One region of the Afipia carboxidovorans OM5 genome, then DNA from elsewhere that is predicted to be linked to it. Evidence: riboswitches for the same ligand, from Rfam matches in the RefSeq annotation. Region 1 holds a riboswitch; the other holds the start of a gene.

Region 1 (4,210 bases):
GGCAGGTTCGCGCGCAGCCGTCGCAACTCGGAGGCGTTCACATAGGTGCCGGTCGGGTTGTTCGGGTTGGCGAGCCAAACGATCTTGGTGCGCGGTGTGACCGCAGCCAAAATCGCATCGACATCGGCGGTGTAATTTTTCTCCGGCGCAATGACGCTGGTGGCGCCGTTGCTCATCGTCGCAATCGGATAGAGCAGGAAGCCGTGCGTCGTGTGGATCGCTTCGTCGCCTGGGCCGAGATAGATGTTGGCGATGGTGTGCAGCAATTCTCCCGAGCCGACGCCACAGACGACGTTGGCGGGATCGATATCGAACGTCTTGCCGATCGCTTCACGCAGCGCCCGCGCCGACCCGTCCGGATAGACGTCAAGCCGCGCCGCGGTCTGCATGAACGCCTCGACCGCCTTCGGCGAGGGACCGAGCGCTGCTTCGTTGGCCGATAATTTGAACACGCGCCCGTGCACGCCCGCGCCGCTTTTGCCGGGCACGTAGGGCGCAATCTCGAGAATGCCGGGTTTCGGCATGGGGCGGGACATCGATGCAGGCTCCAGAGAGGTCAAGGCCCGGCGGTGCCGGGCGTGGGCACTCTATAGCGCGTCGCGTGGCCGCCGACGAGAGCGGAAGCGCGCACGGATGCGCCTGCATCGGTCAGGGCAGATATGATCTTTTCGATACCGTCGCTGGGCGCGGCCGAGACGAGAAACGCAGCGGTACCGGACGAGGCGTCGGCGACGGCGAGTACGTCGGAGATCGGCGACAGCGCGCGGGCCGCCACCGGGCTCCAGCCGGAGATATGCAGGCTCCAGGTCTCAACCTCGGTTACGAGCGCACCTGTCGCTACGCGGGAGATGACGAACACCGGCATCGCTGCCGGATGGTCGGCGCGTTCGACGAAGGGCAGCCGCGCGATGATCTTCGGCGCGCCGGGTTGTTCGAGCGCGCTCCACCATGGTGTCTGGCTCGCGGTCGCCGAGACGAGCGCGAGATCGCCGCGTGACTGCGCAACCGCCTCCACCGCAGCACCGGCATTGAAGTGCGCAACGAACGGCACGGTGAAGCCGAAGTGGAAGCGCGCGCTGTCGCGCATCGTATTCTCGCCTGACGACAGATCGGCGTGCACCGAGAACGGCGCCTGCACATAGGTGAAGGTCGAGATGATGACGCGCCAGATGCTCTCCACGGTGTCGAGCGGCAGGATACCGTGATGGCGTGAGACGAGCCGGCGCATCATGTCGGCCTCGCGTGCGGGCCGGAAGGCGGAGCCGACCTCCTGTGTCTGCTTGACGCGGATCAGCCGGTCGATGATGTCGCCCCGGCGCATCAGAAGCGTATGCACCTGTTCGTCGATCGCGTCGATCTCGCGGCGCAGATCCTGAAGGGAAACGGGGTTCGGCGTATCGGACATGAAAGATGGCTTTCGCGGCAAGGCCCCTGATTAGGAAAGACGCCGCCCGAAAGCAAAGAAAACCTTCATGCTGAGCGCGGTTTAGCGCCCTCCGCGTTGATGGAGCGCCTTGACGGAGGGTTGGTGCAGGACTACGTTTCCTCTGTTCCGTGGTCATTTGAGCCGGCCGGCTTGCAGCCACGTTAAAGAATTCGCTAAACAGGCCGGGGACATATGGATCCCGGCCGAACGACGTTCAGGCCGGTTTTTTTGGACCCAGGTTTTGGACCCTGGGGTCTGGAGATACGATGTCCGAAGTTGCAAGCCGACAGTCGGCCGGCAAAACGATGTCCCGAAGCGAGGAGCGCGCGCACGAGGCGGACCATCCGTCCTCGCAATACGTCGTGTTCGGCCCGGACAAGCCGCTGCATCTTGATTGCGGCGTCGACCTCTCGCCATTCCAGATCGCGTATCAATGCTATGGACGGCTCAATGCGGATCGCTCCAATGCGATCCTGATCTGTCACGCGCTCACCGGCGACCAGCACGTCTTCAACACTCATCCGATCACCGGCAAGCCGGGGTGGTGGAAGACCATGGTCGGGCCGGACAAGCCGATCGATACCGACCGTTACTTCGTGATCTGCTCGAATGTCGTGGGCAGTTGCATGGGCTCGACCGGCCCATCCTCGACCAATCCCGCGACCGGCAAGCCGTGGGGGCTCGATTTCCCGGTCATCACCATTCCCGACATGGTGCGCGCACAGGCGATGCTGATCGACCATCTCGGCATCCGGAAACTGTTTGCCGTGGTCGGTGGCTCGATGGGCGGCATGCAGACGCTGCAATGGGCGACCGCGTATCCCGAGCGCGTGTTCGCGGCGCTTGCGATCGCCTGTGGTGCGAAGCATTCGGCGCAGAACATCGCATTCCATGAACTCGGCCGTCAGGCGGTGATGGCCGATCCCGATTGGCGGCAGGGGCGATATTTCGAACACGGCGTTCATCCGCGCCGCGGCCTCGGCGTCGCGCGCATGGCTGCGCACATCACTTATCTTTCGGACGCGGCGTTGCATCGCAAGTTCGGCCGGCGCCTGCAGGATCGCGATGAGCCGACGTTTTCGTTCGATGCCGACTTTGAGGTGGAGAGTTATCTGCGCCATCAGGGCTCGTCCTTCGTCGAACGCTTCGACGCAAACTCCTATCTCTATCTCACCCGTGCGATGGATTATTTCGACATCGCGGCGGACCATAACGGCGTGCTGGCGCAGGCCTTTCTCGGCGCCAAGACGCGCTTCTGCGTGATTTCGTTCACGAGCGACTGGCTGTTTCCGGGCTCGGAGGCGCGCGCAGTCGTGCACGCACTCAACGCCTCCAGCGCCCGCGTCTCCTTCGCGGAGATTACGACCGACAAGGGGCACGATGCGTTCCTGCTCGACGAGCCGGAATTGTTCGCGATCTCTCACGCGTTCCTGGAATCGGCTGCAAGTACTCACGGCCTGAACGCAGCGAGCTGACATGAACGCGCCTGACCTTTTCCGCCCGACAGCACAGCTTCCGAAGATCGACGGCGTTCGCGGCGATCATCTTCTCGTTGCCGAGATGGTCGCTCCGGGCTCCAAGGTGCTCGACGTCGGCTGTGGTGAGGGCGATCTGCTGCAGCTTCTGGAAACGCGCGGCATCGACGGACGCGGCATCGAACTGTCGCATGAAGGCGTGAACAGTTGCGTCAGCAAGGGACTTGCCGTGGTGCAGGGCGACGCCGACACCGATCTTGCGAGCTACCCCGACGACTCATTCGACTACGTAATCCTGTCGCAGACGCTGCAGGCAACGCGCCAGCCACGTACGGTGCTCGAGCATCTTCTGCGTATCGGCACCCGAGCAATCGTCTCGTTTCCGAATTTCGGCTTCTGGAAGATGCGGCTGCAATTGCTGGTCAAGGGCCAGATGCCGCGCACCGAGAACCTGCCCGCGACGTGGTACGACACGCCAAACATTCACTTCTGCACCATCAAGGATTTCGTCCAGCTCTGCGACGAGATCAATGTCGAGATGGAGCGTGCAGTCGCGCTGGACCTCTATGGCAGGCCGTTACGGCTCAATGCGCCGTGGTGGTTTTGGAACATGTTCGGCGAACAGGGCGTGTTTTTGCTCACGCGGCGCGGTTAATCTAAGCGGCTAAAGTAGGGCATTTCGTTGATTTTCGCTGCGAAGTGACCGGGTTTCACCCGCGTAGCGAATACCTGTCATGCACGAGCATATCGTGCCGTTTTCTCGCCATATCCGGATCGGTCATACGCAGCCATGTTGCGTTCGCGTTGTATTTGCGCGCGCATGAATGCGTAAAAGGACCTTTGAATGTATCGACTGAAGACCTCTCTCCTGCCGCTGCGTCTTGCCGCTTGTGTCGCGTGCGCCGTTGCGGTGGTGGCGATCTCCAACACCGCTGAGGCGCGTCCGCGCCATCATCATGCGCAGTCGCATGCCCATCAGGCGAGCCATCATCATGCTCACAAACGTCATCACGTCCGTCGCCATCGCGTGCGTGGCGCTCGCCATGCGGCGCGGTGGAGAGCGTTTCGCGCGCAGGCGCAGTCAAGCAACGCCAATGCGTCGCTGGGCGGCGAGAGCAGCTTCGGTGGTGGATTTGGCGGATCGAATCTCGTGGCCGAGGCGCGCCGTTATATCGGCGGCAATCCGACCGGCCGTTCGCGCCTGTGGTGCGCGCGCTTCATGAACATGGTTCTGCAGCGCACCGGCCACAGCGGCACGGGGTCGGACATGGCGAGCTCGTTTGCGAAGTATGGCCGTCGCATTTCCGGC
Region 2 (4,210 bases), 110 kb from region 1:
CACAATGGTACAGGCCGACGCGCACAACCCGTCGATCACAACCATGTCGCCGGAGGTGCGAATGCTCTGATACTTGTCGACATAAGTGCCAATGCGCCCACCGCGGTCATTGGCGATGCGGACCACGGCGTCGCTCGCCGTCAGCCCGGCCATCAGAAACACCCCCGCCAGCAAACACGTCAGTAGCCGCATTCCCGCGCCCCCGCGCCGACTGTGCCATCGGCGTGCCCGCAGCGTGTTGCGAGTCCGGAAGGTTGTCCAGAGCACGCGCGTCTCAGCGCGACAATTTCGGTGCGGTGTTGCACGACGGATGCAGAACGCGGGAACAGCGTTGCCAATGCATCACGGGTGGAACGGAAAAGAGATTGGAGCGGGCGAAGGGAATCGAACCCTCGTATGCAGCTTGGGAAGCTGCCGTTCTACCATTGAACTACGCCCGCGAAGGGGACCACCATCGCCCAACCGCGCCAATTTTGCAACGAGACGCAGCGGCGTTAACCAAACGCCTCACGTGGGCGCGCGGAAATGCTTGGAGAGCTTCAGCCCCTGCCCCTGATAGTTCGAGGCGATGCGAGTACCGTAAAGCGTATCGGGCTCGGCCAGCATTCTCTCATAGACAAGACGGCCGACGATCTGGCCATGCTCGAGAATGAAGGGCACTTCGCGCGAACGCACTTCGAGCACCGCGCGCGAGCCCTTGCCGCCCGCACCAGCATAGCCGAAGCCGGGATCGAAAAAACCCGCATAATGCACGCGGAATTCGCCCACGAGCGGATCGAACGGCACCATCTCGGCAGCGTAGTCCGGCGGCACCTGCACGGCTTCCTTCGAGGCGAGGATGTAGAACTCGCCGGGATCGAGCACGAGGCTGCCATCCGGCCGCGCCTTGATCAGCTCCCAGAAATCATCGACCGCATAGCCGCCGCGCCGGTCGATATCGACGACGCCGGTGTGACGCTTGGCACGGTAGCCGACAAAACCGCCTGAACCTTCTCCTGACAGATCGATGCTGAGCGCCACGCCACCGGCGAGATCGGCATCGTCGCAATCGACCAGCCGCTCATGCGCGTGCAGATCTTCCAACTCGTCATGATCGAGCAGCGGCTCACCGGTGCGGAAACGGATTTGCGACAGGCGCGAGCCCTGCCGCACCAGAACCGGAAACGTCTTCGGGCTGATCTCGGCATAGAGCGGGCCGTGATAGCCCGCGGCGATCATGTCGAAGCGGCGGGTGCCATCGGCGATCACTCGCGTGAACACGTCGATGCGTCCGGTCGAGCTTTTCGGATTGGCCGAAGCATGGATCGAGGGCGGCAGCGCGAGGCTCTCAAGAAGCGGCACCACATAGACGCAATTCGTCTCGAGCACCGCGCCATCGGTGATATCGATCTCGTGCAGCTTGAGCTCGTCGATGCGCTCGGCAACCGTGGTATCGGGCCCCGGCAGGAAGCTGGCGCGCACGCGATAGGCCACCTCGCCCAGCCGCAGGTCGAGGCTCGCCGGCTGAATCTGGCTTTCCACGAATGGAAATGCCGGCAAAATCAGGCCCTCTTCCTCCATCGCCGCGATCATGCGGTCGGGCAGAATGCCGTCGGCATTGGCAGGGAGAGAGAAGGCCAATTCGGTCCCCTCAGGTTGAGCTATGCGCATAACCCTACCCCGTTATCCGATGGGTTGCTTGACGGAAAGGGCCGTGCGGATTAAGGCTCCTACTTATCCCGTGGTGATTTGGGCCGGCCGGCTTGCAGCCACGTAAAATAAGTCGCTAAACAGGCCGCGGACCTTTGAGCCCCCGGCCGTTGGATTTTCGTCCAGGCCGGTTTTTTTGTGCCTCGTGAAAGGCGGGGCACTATTGGAGGTCCCATGTCCGACACGAAAGGTCATTCATCCACTTCATCCATGGCTCATTACCATCCGGAAACGCGCCTCGTTCACGCCGGTACGCTCCGCTCGGATTTCGGCGAGATGTCGGAATCGCTGTTTCTGACCCAGGGGTTCACCTACGACAGCGCCGAGGAATGCGAGGCCCGCTTCAAGGGCGAAAAGCCCGGTTTTCTTTATTCGCGTTTTTCCAACCCGACCGTTGCGATGTTCGAACGCCGCATGGCGGCGTTGGAGGGCGCGGAAGCAGGGCGCGCCACCGCGACCGGTATGGCGGCGATGACGACGGCCATGCTGGCGCCCTTACAGGCAGGCGATCATGTGGTCGCGGCAAAGGCGTTGTTCGGCTCCTGCCGCTACGTGATTGAGACGCTGCTGCCGCGCTACGGCATTACCTCGACGCTCGTTGATGGCGGCGATCTCGATGCGTGGCGCAAGGCGATGCGCCCCAACACCAAAACCTGCTTCCTTGAGAGCCCGACCAACCCGACGCTCGATGTCGTCGACATTGCCGAAGTCGCCAAGATCGCCCATCAAGCAGGCGCGCGCCTCGTCGTCGACAACGTGTTCGCAACGCCGCTTTGGCAAAGCCCGCTCGAACTCGGCGCCGACGTCGTCGTCTATTCGGCGACCAAGCACATCGACGGACAGGGCCGCTGTCTCGGCGGCGTCATCCTGTCGACCGAGCAGTTCATCACGGAGCACATCCATACGTTCTTCCGGCAGACAGGTCCGTCGATCTCGCCATTCAATGCGTGGGTTCTTCTGAAGGGGCTCGAGACGCTCGGCATCCGCGTCAAGGCGCAGACCGAGAGCGCAGCGAAGATCGCCGACGTCCTCGCCTCACATCCGAAGGTAACGCGGCTCATCTATCCGGGGCGCGCCGATCATCCGCAAGCCGACATCGTGAAGAAACAAATGCGTGCCGGCTCGACCATGATCGGCTTCGAAGTGAAGGGCGGCAAGGAAGGCGCGTTCCGCGCACTCAACGGCTTCCGCCTCGCGCGCATCTCCAACAATCTCGGCGACGCCAAGACCATCGTCACCCACCCGGCCACCACAACGCACCAGCGCCTGACGCCGGAAGCGCGCGCCGAACTCGGCATCGGCGACGGCTTCATCCGTTTCTCGATCGGGCTCGAGCATGTCGACGACCTGATCGAGGACGTGAAGGGCGCGCTGGAGAAAGTGTAAGCCGCACGGCTTGCTCGCGACAAAAAGGCCCGCCGCTTCGGCGGGCTTTTTTGTGCGTTACATCGGCCGCAAGCCGATGACGCTGGACGGCGCTTCGACACCGGCCTTGGCATCGCTGACGGATTTGATGATGGTGTCGCCAAGCAACTGAGCGAAACAGGCATAGCCCCAATCGTTCATGTGCAATCCATCGGCAATCGAGAAGCTCTCGAACGGCAGTTTCTCGTCCTCATGCCATTGCCGCATCACCTCAAAGCGCGGGAACACCGAGGCGTGCCGCAGCCGCGCGACATCGTGGATCAGCTTCACCATCTTGCCCGCGCCTTCTTTCTTCGCGGTCACCGCAGGCACGTATTGCGGATCGATCAGCACCACATCGGCGCCGGCCGCCTGCATGCGCGCGACGCCCGCTTCGACAAGCGCGCCGGTGGTGGAGGAATCCTCGCCGCGCACCACGAGATTGGTGCCGAGCTGCCAGATCACGAGATCAGGACTGGAATCAAGCACGCTCGATTGCAGCCGCGCGATCATCTGCGGCACTTCCTGGCCACCCATGCCGCGGTTGATGACGCTGATGCGCGCCCACGGATATTTCCGCCGCAACTGCTCGGCGAGGCGGCTTGGATAGGTGTAAGCCGCCGACGTCGTGCCATAGCCCGCGGTCGACGACGAGCCGAGCGCCACGATCGTCACCGGCTCGCCTGCGTTGAGCTTATGCGCGACGCGCGGCAGCGAGGCGGACAGCGTCCCCTTCGGCGGCAGGCATGGAATGCGCGTGAGGACGTCACCGGCGCGACTTGCGACGCTCCTCGCCGCATTGAGTGCCTTGCCGGCAAGGCCCGGCCTTGCCGGCGCATCGGCCGGTTGCGTGGCGGGTGGCTGCTCCTGATGATCGGACGGCGTCTCCCCCGCGGCAAAACACGGTGTGCCTGCGAGCACACCGCACACCATCACCGCAACAAGCCTCTTCAAACGATGACGCCGCATCAGCGGACTCCGAGATCCGCCGGGTTGATATGCGAGGCTTCGATCACGAGCTTCGCCAGCGCGCGCCCGATGCAATCATGCACCCGCGCGGCGACACCGATAGTGCGCGCCTGCGCGAACAGGTCGAAATCACCCGCCTCGCTCCACG

The links. Region 1 has a riboswitch for S-adenosylmethionine ahead of metX (homoserine O-acetyltransferase MetX). Riboswitches for the same ligand answer to the same signal wherever they lie in the genome.
Region 2: it holds a riboswitch for S-adenosylmethionine, as region 1 does, so the genes downstream of both, OCA5_RS16495 (O-succinylhomoserine sulfhydrylase) here and metX (homoserine O-acetyltransferase MetX) in region 1, are expected to answer to the same signal.

The regions. Positions count from the first base shown of each region.
Region 1 is NC_015684.1:3,360,882-3,365,091, reverse strand. It holds gene hisC (histidinol-phosphate transaminase) at 1-536, opposite strand, end outside; gene OCA5_RS15935 (chorismate mutase) at 557-1,405, opposite strand; SAM riboswitch at 1,545-1,624, shown strand; gene metX (homoserine O-acetyltransferase MetX) at 1,693-2,901, shown strand; gene metW (methionine biosynthesis protein MetW) at 2,903-3,556, shown strand; gene OCA5_RS15920 (TIGR02594 family protein) at 3,746-4,210, shown strand, end outside.
Region 2 is NC_015684.1:3,471,490-3,475,699, forward strand. It holds gene OCA5_RS16480 (hypothetical protein) at 1-192, opposite strand, end outside; tRNA gene OCA5_RS16485 (tRNA-Gly) at 367-440, opposite strand; gene OCA5_RS16490 (2'-deoxycytidine 5'-triphosphate deaminase) at 508-1,650, opposite strand; SAM riboswitch at 1,711-1,790, shown strand; gene OCA5_RS16495 (O-succinylhomoserine sulfhydrylase) at 1,864-3,075, shown strand; gene OCA5_RS16500 (SGNH/GDSL hydrolase family protein) at 3,133-4,062, opposite strand; gene OCA5_RS16505 (SGNH/GDSL hydrolase family protein) at 4,062-4,210, opposite strand, start outside.